3 regions of the Actinocorallia libanotica genome follow, and region 1 is predicted to be linked to each of the others. Evidence: riboswitches for the same ligand, from Rfam matches in the RefSeq annotation. Region 1 holds a riboswitch; each other region holds the start of a gene.
The links. Region 1 has a riboswitch for thiamine pyrophosphate ahead of ABD140_RS33630 (purine-cytosine permease family protein). Riboswitches for the same ligand answer to the same signal wherever they lie in the genome.
Positions count from the first base shown of each region.

Region 2: another riboswitch for thiamine pyrophosphate. It lies ahead of thiO (glycine oxidase ThiO); the one in region 1 lies ahead of ABD140_RS33630 (purine-cytosine permease family protein).
Region 3: another riboswitch for thiamine pyrophosphate. It lies ahead of thiC (phosphomethylpyrimidine synthase ThiC); the one in region 1 lies ahead of ABD140_RS33630 (purine-cytosine permease family protein).

Region 1 is NZ_BAAAHH010000041.1:20,483-22,735, reverse strand. It holds gene ABD140_RS33640 (SSI family serine proteinase inhibitor) at 37-492, opposite strand; gene ABD140_RS33635 (rhodanese-like domain-containing protein) at 542-877, shown strand; TPP riboswitch at 915-1,031, shown strand; gene ABD140_RS33630 (purine-cytosine permease family protein) at 1,039-2,253, shown strand, end outside.
Region 2 is NZ_BAAAHH010000014.1:60,510-62,762, forward strand. It holds gene thiS (sulfur carrier protein ThiS) at 1-44, opposite strand, end outside; gene thiO (glycine oxidase ThiO) at 41-1,144, opposite strand; TPP riboswitch at 1,135-1,242, opposite strand; gene ABD140_RS18300 (NAD(P)/FAD-dependent oxidoreductase) at 1,359-2,253, shown strand, end outside.
Region 3 is NZ_BAAAHH010000005.1:217,931-220,183, forward strand. It holds gene thiC (phosphomethylpyrimidine synthase ThiC) at 1-1,332, opposite strand, end outside; TPP riboswitch at 1,325-1,439, opposite strand; tRNA gene ABD140_RS09505 (tRNA-Gln) at 1,553-1,624, shown strand; gene glmU (bifunctional UDP-N-acetylglucosamine diphosphorylase/glucosamine-1-phosphate N-acetyltransferase GlmU) at 1,743-2,253, shown strand, end outside.

The DNA.
Region 1 (2,253 bases):
AGCGCCCGGGGCCTGTGGAAAACCCTGGGACGCGGGTCAGCGGACGCGGGGCAGCTCGCCGAAGAGCTCGCTGACCTGGGCCCAGCGGTCCAGGTCGCATCCGTCCTTGCGCTGGTAGGTGGCGCGGACCTTGGAGCCGCGCCAGACGCCCTCGACCGTGCCCTGCTCGGGCCCGCCGTAGATCTCGGTGCAGACGGCGTCCGAGGGCGGCGGCGCGAAGGTCTTGGCGCCCGACTTGGCCAGCTGCGCGCAGGCCTTGCGGGGCGCGGGGTGGTCGCCGCCCGGCGGGTCGCAGGTCAGCGTCCAGCTCTGCGGGTCGGAGGTGGGCGACTTCTTCAACGTGATGGTGAGCCGGTTCACCTGGGCCGCGAGCGAGGTGGGCGGGCCGGCGACGGTAGAGTCCCCGGTCTCGGCCTTCTTCGCCCCGCAGGCACCGGTCGCGACCAGGGTCGCCGTGGCCAGCAGGAGGGCCGTGGCCGCCGATCTGGGCAAAGGACACCTCGCACGTCGTGGTCGAGACAGAAGATCCATGGGAGTGGTGATGAGCTTCGGGGACAACGTACCCTCCGTCGACGCCGCGGCGGTGCCGCGGGACGCGTATCTGCTGGACGTGCGCGAACCGGAGGAATGGACGGCCGGACACGCGCCCGACGCGGTGCACATTCCGATGAGCCAGTTGCGGGACCGGGCCGGCGAGATCCCGCAGGATCGCGAGGTCTACGTGATCTGCCGGGTCGGCGGGCGCTCCGCGCAGGTCACGATCGCCCTCAACAACGCCGGCTGGCAGGCCTCCAACGTGGACGGCGGGATGATGGCATGGGCCCATCATGGCAGGCCGATGGTGGCGGAGCAGGCCGGAGAGCCTTACGTGGCCTAGATCCGATTCGTCCCGTATGGGTATCATTCAAGCGTTCTGATCACACCGCGGGAGCTCGGGCCGAGGGCCGGGCTGAGAGGGCGACCCCGTGCGTCGCCGACCGCATGAACCTGTCCGGGTAATGCCGGCGTAGGGAGAGTGCTTCCGCCATGCCCCCAGCCATGCTCGAAAACGGCGACGAACCGGTGCGCGGGGGCGTGGCCTCCGCGCGCCCGGACGCCCACGAGGCGCCGTTGACGCTCGACGAGCCCGCCCCCAGGGTGCTGTCCTTCTGGGACCAGAGCGCCTTCTGGGCCAACCTGGGCGTCAGCCTGTTCGCCTTCTCCGGCGCCTACACGGTGCTCGCCCCGGACGTCGACGGGGCGCTGCGGCTGTCCATCGCCGCGGGCATCGTCGCGATGACCGTGGGCACGCTGCTCGGCGGCCTCATGCTCGGCCTGGCGGCGGTGCCCGGCGCCCGCACCGGCCGTCCCGCGATGGTGCTGCTGCGCGGCCTGTTCGGCGCCCGGCTCTCCTACGTGCCGACCGTCCTGAACGTCGCCCAGCTCATCGGCTGGGGCACGTTCGAGCTGATCGTGATCGCGGAGGCCGCCGGGGAGCTCTTCGGCGGCGGCCCCCGCTGGCTGTACGTGGTGGCGGCCGGGGTGCTGACCACCGTCCTGACGATCTGGCCGCTGGGCTCGGTGCGGCTGCTGCGCCGGTTCGTGACCGTCGCGGTGGTCATCGCGCTCGGCTGGTTCTACCTCCAGTTCTTCCGGGAGGGCCTGCCCGACCTCACGGACAACCCCGGCCCGTCCGGCGGCGCCCCGTTCGGCACGGACTGGAGCATGTTCTGGCTCGCCACCGACGCCGCGCTGGCCGTCTCGATCTCCTGGGTGCCGCTGGCCGCCGACTACACCCGCCACTCCCGCAGCGAGAAGGCGGCCTTCGGCGCGGCGAGCGGCGCGTACGCGCTCACCCAGATCGTCGCCTACGTCCTGGGCCTGTTCGCCCTGGCGTTCGCGGTCCAGGGCGAGGGGGTCTACCAGCCGTTCCTCACCGTGACGCTCGGCGCGGTGTTCTTCTTCGTCTTCGTCCTGCGCGAGGCCGACCAGTCGTTCGCCAACGTCTACTCGACCGCGCTGTCCATCCAGAACCTGCTGCCGCGCCTGGACCGCCGCGTCCTCAGCGTCGGGCTCGGCGTCCTGATCACCGTGCTGGCGCTCGGCCTGAACATGGGCGACTACGCGGGCTTCCTCAGCCTGATCGGCTCGGTCTTCGTGCCGATGCTCGGCGTCCTGGCCGCGGACTTCTTCCTGCGCGCCCGCGGCTCCTGGGACACCTCCCCCGACGCGCCCTCCCGCTGGAGCATGATCGCCGCCTGGCTGGCCGGCTTC
Region 2 (2,253 bases), on a different contig from region 1:
TCCTCGGGCAGGTCCTGTTCCCGTCCGTTGATCGTCACTCTCATCTGCTGCCTCCGGTGGGGGCGAATCGGTCGGCGCCGAACGGTCGTATCGCCTCCGGCGGCTCCTTGCCCTCCAGGAGGTCGGCGATCGCGTCGGCGGTGAGGGGGGTGAGAAGGATGCCGTTGCGGTAGTGGCCGGTGGCCGCGATCAGGCCGTCCGGCCCCGCGGGGCCCAGAAGGGGGGAGTTGTCGGGGGAGCCGGGCCGGAAGGAGGCGTTGACCTCCTTGAACTCCAGCTCGGTGACGCCGGGGAAGAGCGCGCGGGCGTCGCGCAGCAGCTCCCACAGGCCGCCCGCGGTGACCCGGGAGTCGAAGCCGAGCTCCTCCTGGGTGGCGCCGACGACCAGCTCGCCGTCCGGACGCGGCACCAGGTACAGCGAGAAGCCGCGCACCAGGCCCCGGGTGGCGCGGGTGAGGAAGGGGTAGGGGCTGTGCAGCCGCAGGATCTGGCCCTTCACGGGCCGGACGGGCAGGTCCGCCAGGTCCGCCGACCAGCTTCCGGCCGCCACGACGACGCGGTCGGCGGCCAGGACGCCGCCGTCCTCCAGCCGCACGCCGCGCACCGCGCCGCCCTCCACGACGATCTCGCGGACCTTCCGCCGCACGATCTCGACGTCCTCGCAGGCGGCGAGCAAGGCCCGCACCAGCCGCCTGGGGTCGACGGAGCCGTCGTCGGGGGCGAGGATGCCGCCGCGCACGGACGGCGCGAGCATCGGTTCGAGCCTGCGGCACTCCCGGCCGGTGAGCAGCTCGGTGCGCAGCCCCAGCGACTCCTGGAAGCGGTGCTGGTCGGTGAGGAAGGCCAGGTCGTCGCCGTCGTAGGCGACCGAGAGGTTGCCCTCCTTGCGGTAGCCGATGTCGACGCCGGTGCGCTCGGCGAGCTCCGCGGCGAACTCCGGGTAGCGGTCGCGGGAGTCGATGCCGAGCCGGAGCTGCTGCTCCTCGCCGTACTGCAGCTCCCCGACGGGCGTGAGCATCCCGGCCGCCACGTGGCTGGCGCCGCCTCCGGGCTCGGGGTCCACCAGGGTGACCGGCAGCCCCCGCTGGGACGCCCGCCAGGCGATGCCGAGGCCGACCGCCCCGGCGCCGATGACCACGATCAAGGTCCGCTCCCTTCGCCGGCATGATCCGGATCAGGTTCTGGCGGTCGGGAGGCCCGCTCCCCTCTCAGCCCGCGTTCCGGGCTCCCGCGCTTCGTACGGAGCCAGCGTATGCCCTGAGCAGTATTGATCGGATATCAGGGCATCCTGTAACCGTCGCCGGACAGGCCGGAAGTTAGGGTGTCCTGCCAGGAGAAGCGGAGTCTCGGAGGACCGAATGGAACGCGTGATCGTGGTCGGGGGCGGGCTGGCCGGCGTGCGCGCCGTGGAAGCGCTGCGGGCCAGGGGCTTCGGCGGGAGGCTCACCCTGGTCGGCGCGGAGCCGCACCGCCCCTACGACCGTCCGCCGCTGTCGAAGGCGGTCCTGGCGGGGGAGCGCGACGACACCACGGTCGACGCCTCCTGGGACGCGCTCGACTGCGAACTGCTGCTGGGGCATCGCGCGACCGGGCTGCGCGTGGAGGATCGCGTCCTGGAGACCACGGCGGGCGAGCTGCCGTACGACGGCCTGGTGATCGCCACCGGCGCGGAGACCGTCCGGCTGCCGGGGCCGGGCCGCCAGCACGTGATCCGCACCCTCGACGACGCGCTGGAGCTGCGCGCGCTGCTGGTCCCCGGCGCCCGCGTGGTGATCGTCGGCGCGGGCTGGATCGGCGCGGAGGCCGCCACGACGGCGGCGAAGCTGGGCTGCGAGGTCACCGTGCTGGAGGCCGCGCCCGCGCCGCTGGCCGCCGCGCTCGGCCCCGAGCTGGGCGCGCTGACCGTCCCCTGGTACGCCGAGGCGGGCGTCACACTGCGCTGCGGGGTCAAGGTCTCCTCGATCGAGGAGGGCGGCGTCGCGCTGGTGGACGGGGAGTTCCTGGCCGCCGACGCGGTGGTCGTCGGCATCGGGGTGCGGCCCTCCCTGGACTGGGTGAGCGGCCTGGAGCTGGCGGACGGCGTGGTGGTGGACGCCTCGCTGCGCACCGCCCGCCCGGAGATCGTCGCGGTCGGCGACTGCGCGGCCTGGTGGTCCGACCGCTACGGGAAGCGGCTGCGGGTGGAGCACTGGGACGCGGCGCTCAACGCCCCGGACGTGGCGGCGGCCTCGCTGCTGGGCGAGGAGGCCGTCT
Region 3 (2,253 bases), on a different contig from region 1:
GACGTCGTCCCGGTCGGGCAGGCCCAGGTGCTCCTTGGGCGTGACGTAGCAGAGCATCGCGGTGCCGTACCAGCCGATCATCGCGGCGCCGATCGCCGAGGTGATGTGGTCGTAGCCGGGCGCGATGTCGGTGGTCAGCGGCCCGAGCGTGTAGAACGGCGCCTCGTCGCACAGCTCCAGCTGCAGGTCCACGTTCTCCTTGATCCTGTGCATCGGGACGTGGCCCGGGCCCTCGACCATCACCTGGTTGCCGTGCTCGGCGGCGGTCTTCGTCAGCTCGCCCAGGGTGCGCAGCTCGGCGAACTGGGCCTCGTCGTTGGCGTCGGAGATCGACCCGGGGCGCAGGCCGTCGCCCAGCGACCAGGTGATGTCGTAGGCGGCGAAGATCTCGCACAGCTCGCGGAAGTTCTCGTACAGGAAGTTCTCGCGGTGGTGGGCCAGGCACCACGCCGCCATGATCGACCCGCCGCGCGAGACGATGCCCGTCCGGCGCCCGGCCGTCAGCGGCACGTACGCCAGCCGCACCCCGGCGTGCACGGTCATGTAGTCGACGCCCTGCTCGGCCTGCTCGATCACGGTGTCGCGGAAGACCTCGAAGTCCAGCTCCGCCGGGTTCCCGCCGACCTTCTCCAGCGCCTGGTAGAGCGGGACGGTGCCGACGGGCACGGGGGAGTTGCGCAGGATCCACTCGCGGGTGGTGTGGATGTCCCGGCCGGTCGACAGGTCCATGATCGTGTCGGCGCCCCAGCGGGTGGCCCAGGTCATCTTCTCCACCTCCTCCTCGATGGAGGAGGCCACCGCGGAGTTGCCGATGTTGGCGTTGACCTTCACCAGGAAGTCGCGGCCGATGACCATCGGTTCGAGCTCGGGGTGGTTGACGTTGGCGGGAAGGACGGCGCGCCCGGCGGCGAGCGCGGCACGGACGGCCTCGGGGGAGACCCCCTCGCGCAGCGCCGCGAACTCCATCTCGGGGGTGATCTCGCCGCGGGCGGCGTACGCGCGCTGGGTCACGGCGCCGCCGGAGGCGCGGCGCGGCGCGCGGCCGGAGAACGGGGCCCGGGCGGGCGCCCGGCGCCCGTCGTCCTCGGGGCGGACGGGCCGCCCCTCGTAGGGACGGGTGTCGTCCCGCGCGGCCAGCCAGGGCTCGCGCAGGGCGGGCAGCCCGCGGCGGACGTCGGCCTCGTAGGAGGGGTCGGTGTAGGGCCCGGAGGTGTCGTAGAGCACCAGAGACGAGCCGTCAGTGAGATGAATCTCTTTCATGGGGACCCGCAGATCGTCGCGGGAGCCCTGGAGGTAGGTCTTTCGGGCAGCGGAAGACGTGCCTTCGGCCATGATGACTTCTCCCTACGCCGGCATTACCCGGTCAGGTTCGAGCGGTCGGCGACCCTTCTCGTCGCCCTCTCAGCCCGGTGGACGGCCGGGCTCCCGCGTGCTGTCGGCTCGACGGTAACCCGCGGCCCCCCTCTTGCGGCAACCGCGGGCCCCGGGATATGAGGCGGGGACAAGCACGCGCCCGCAGGCGTTCCGCACGGTATCGTGGCCACCGAAACGATCCGGCGTGGTGTAATCGGCAGCACAAGGGTTTTTGGTGCCCTTTGTTCAGGTTCGAGTCCTGGCGCCGGAGCTTCGATCTGTGCAGGTCCGGTGCGGACGCGTCTTCGCCTGGGCGGTATTCTCTCTACATGTCGGGTGGGTTACGCCCTGACGAAAATTTCCCGTCCTTGACGCCCAGGAGCCACTCAGTGAGCCCGGCCGCAGTCATCGTCCTCGCCGCCGGCGAGGGCACCCGGATGAAATCCCGTACCTCCAAGGTCCTCCACACGCTGGCGGGCCGCTCCATGCTCGGCCACGTGCTGGCCGCGGCCGGAGCGCTCGATCCGCGCCGGACCCTCGTGGTGGTGGGGCACCGGCGAGAACAGGTCATCGAACACCTCCGGCAGGTCGCGCCCGCGGCGGTGCCGGTGGTGCAGGAGGAGCAGGGGGGCACCGGACACGCCGTCCGGATCGTCTACGAGCACACGGGCCCGCTGGAGGGCACCGTCGTGGTGACCAACGGCGACCACCCCCTGCTGACCGGCGAGACCCTGCGCGCCCTGGTCGCCGCCCACGAGTCCGAGGGCAACGCCGTCACGGTCCTGAGCACCGACGTCCCCGACCCGACCGGGTACGGGCGCGTCCTGCGCGACGCCGACGGCGCCGTGGCCGGCATCGTCGAGCACAAGGACGCCACCGACGAGCAGCGGCTCGTCACCG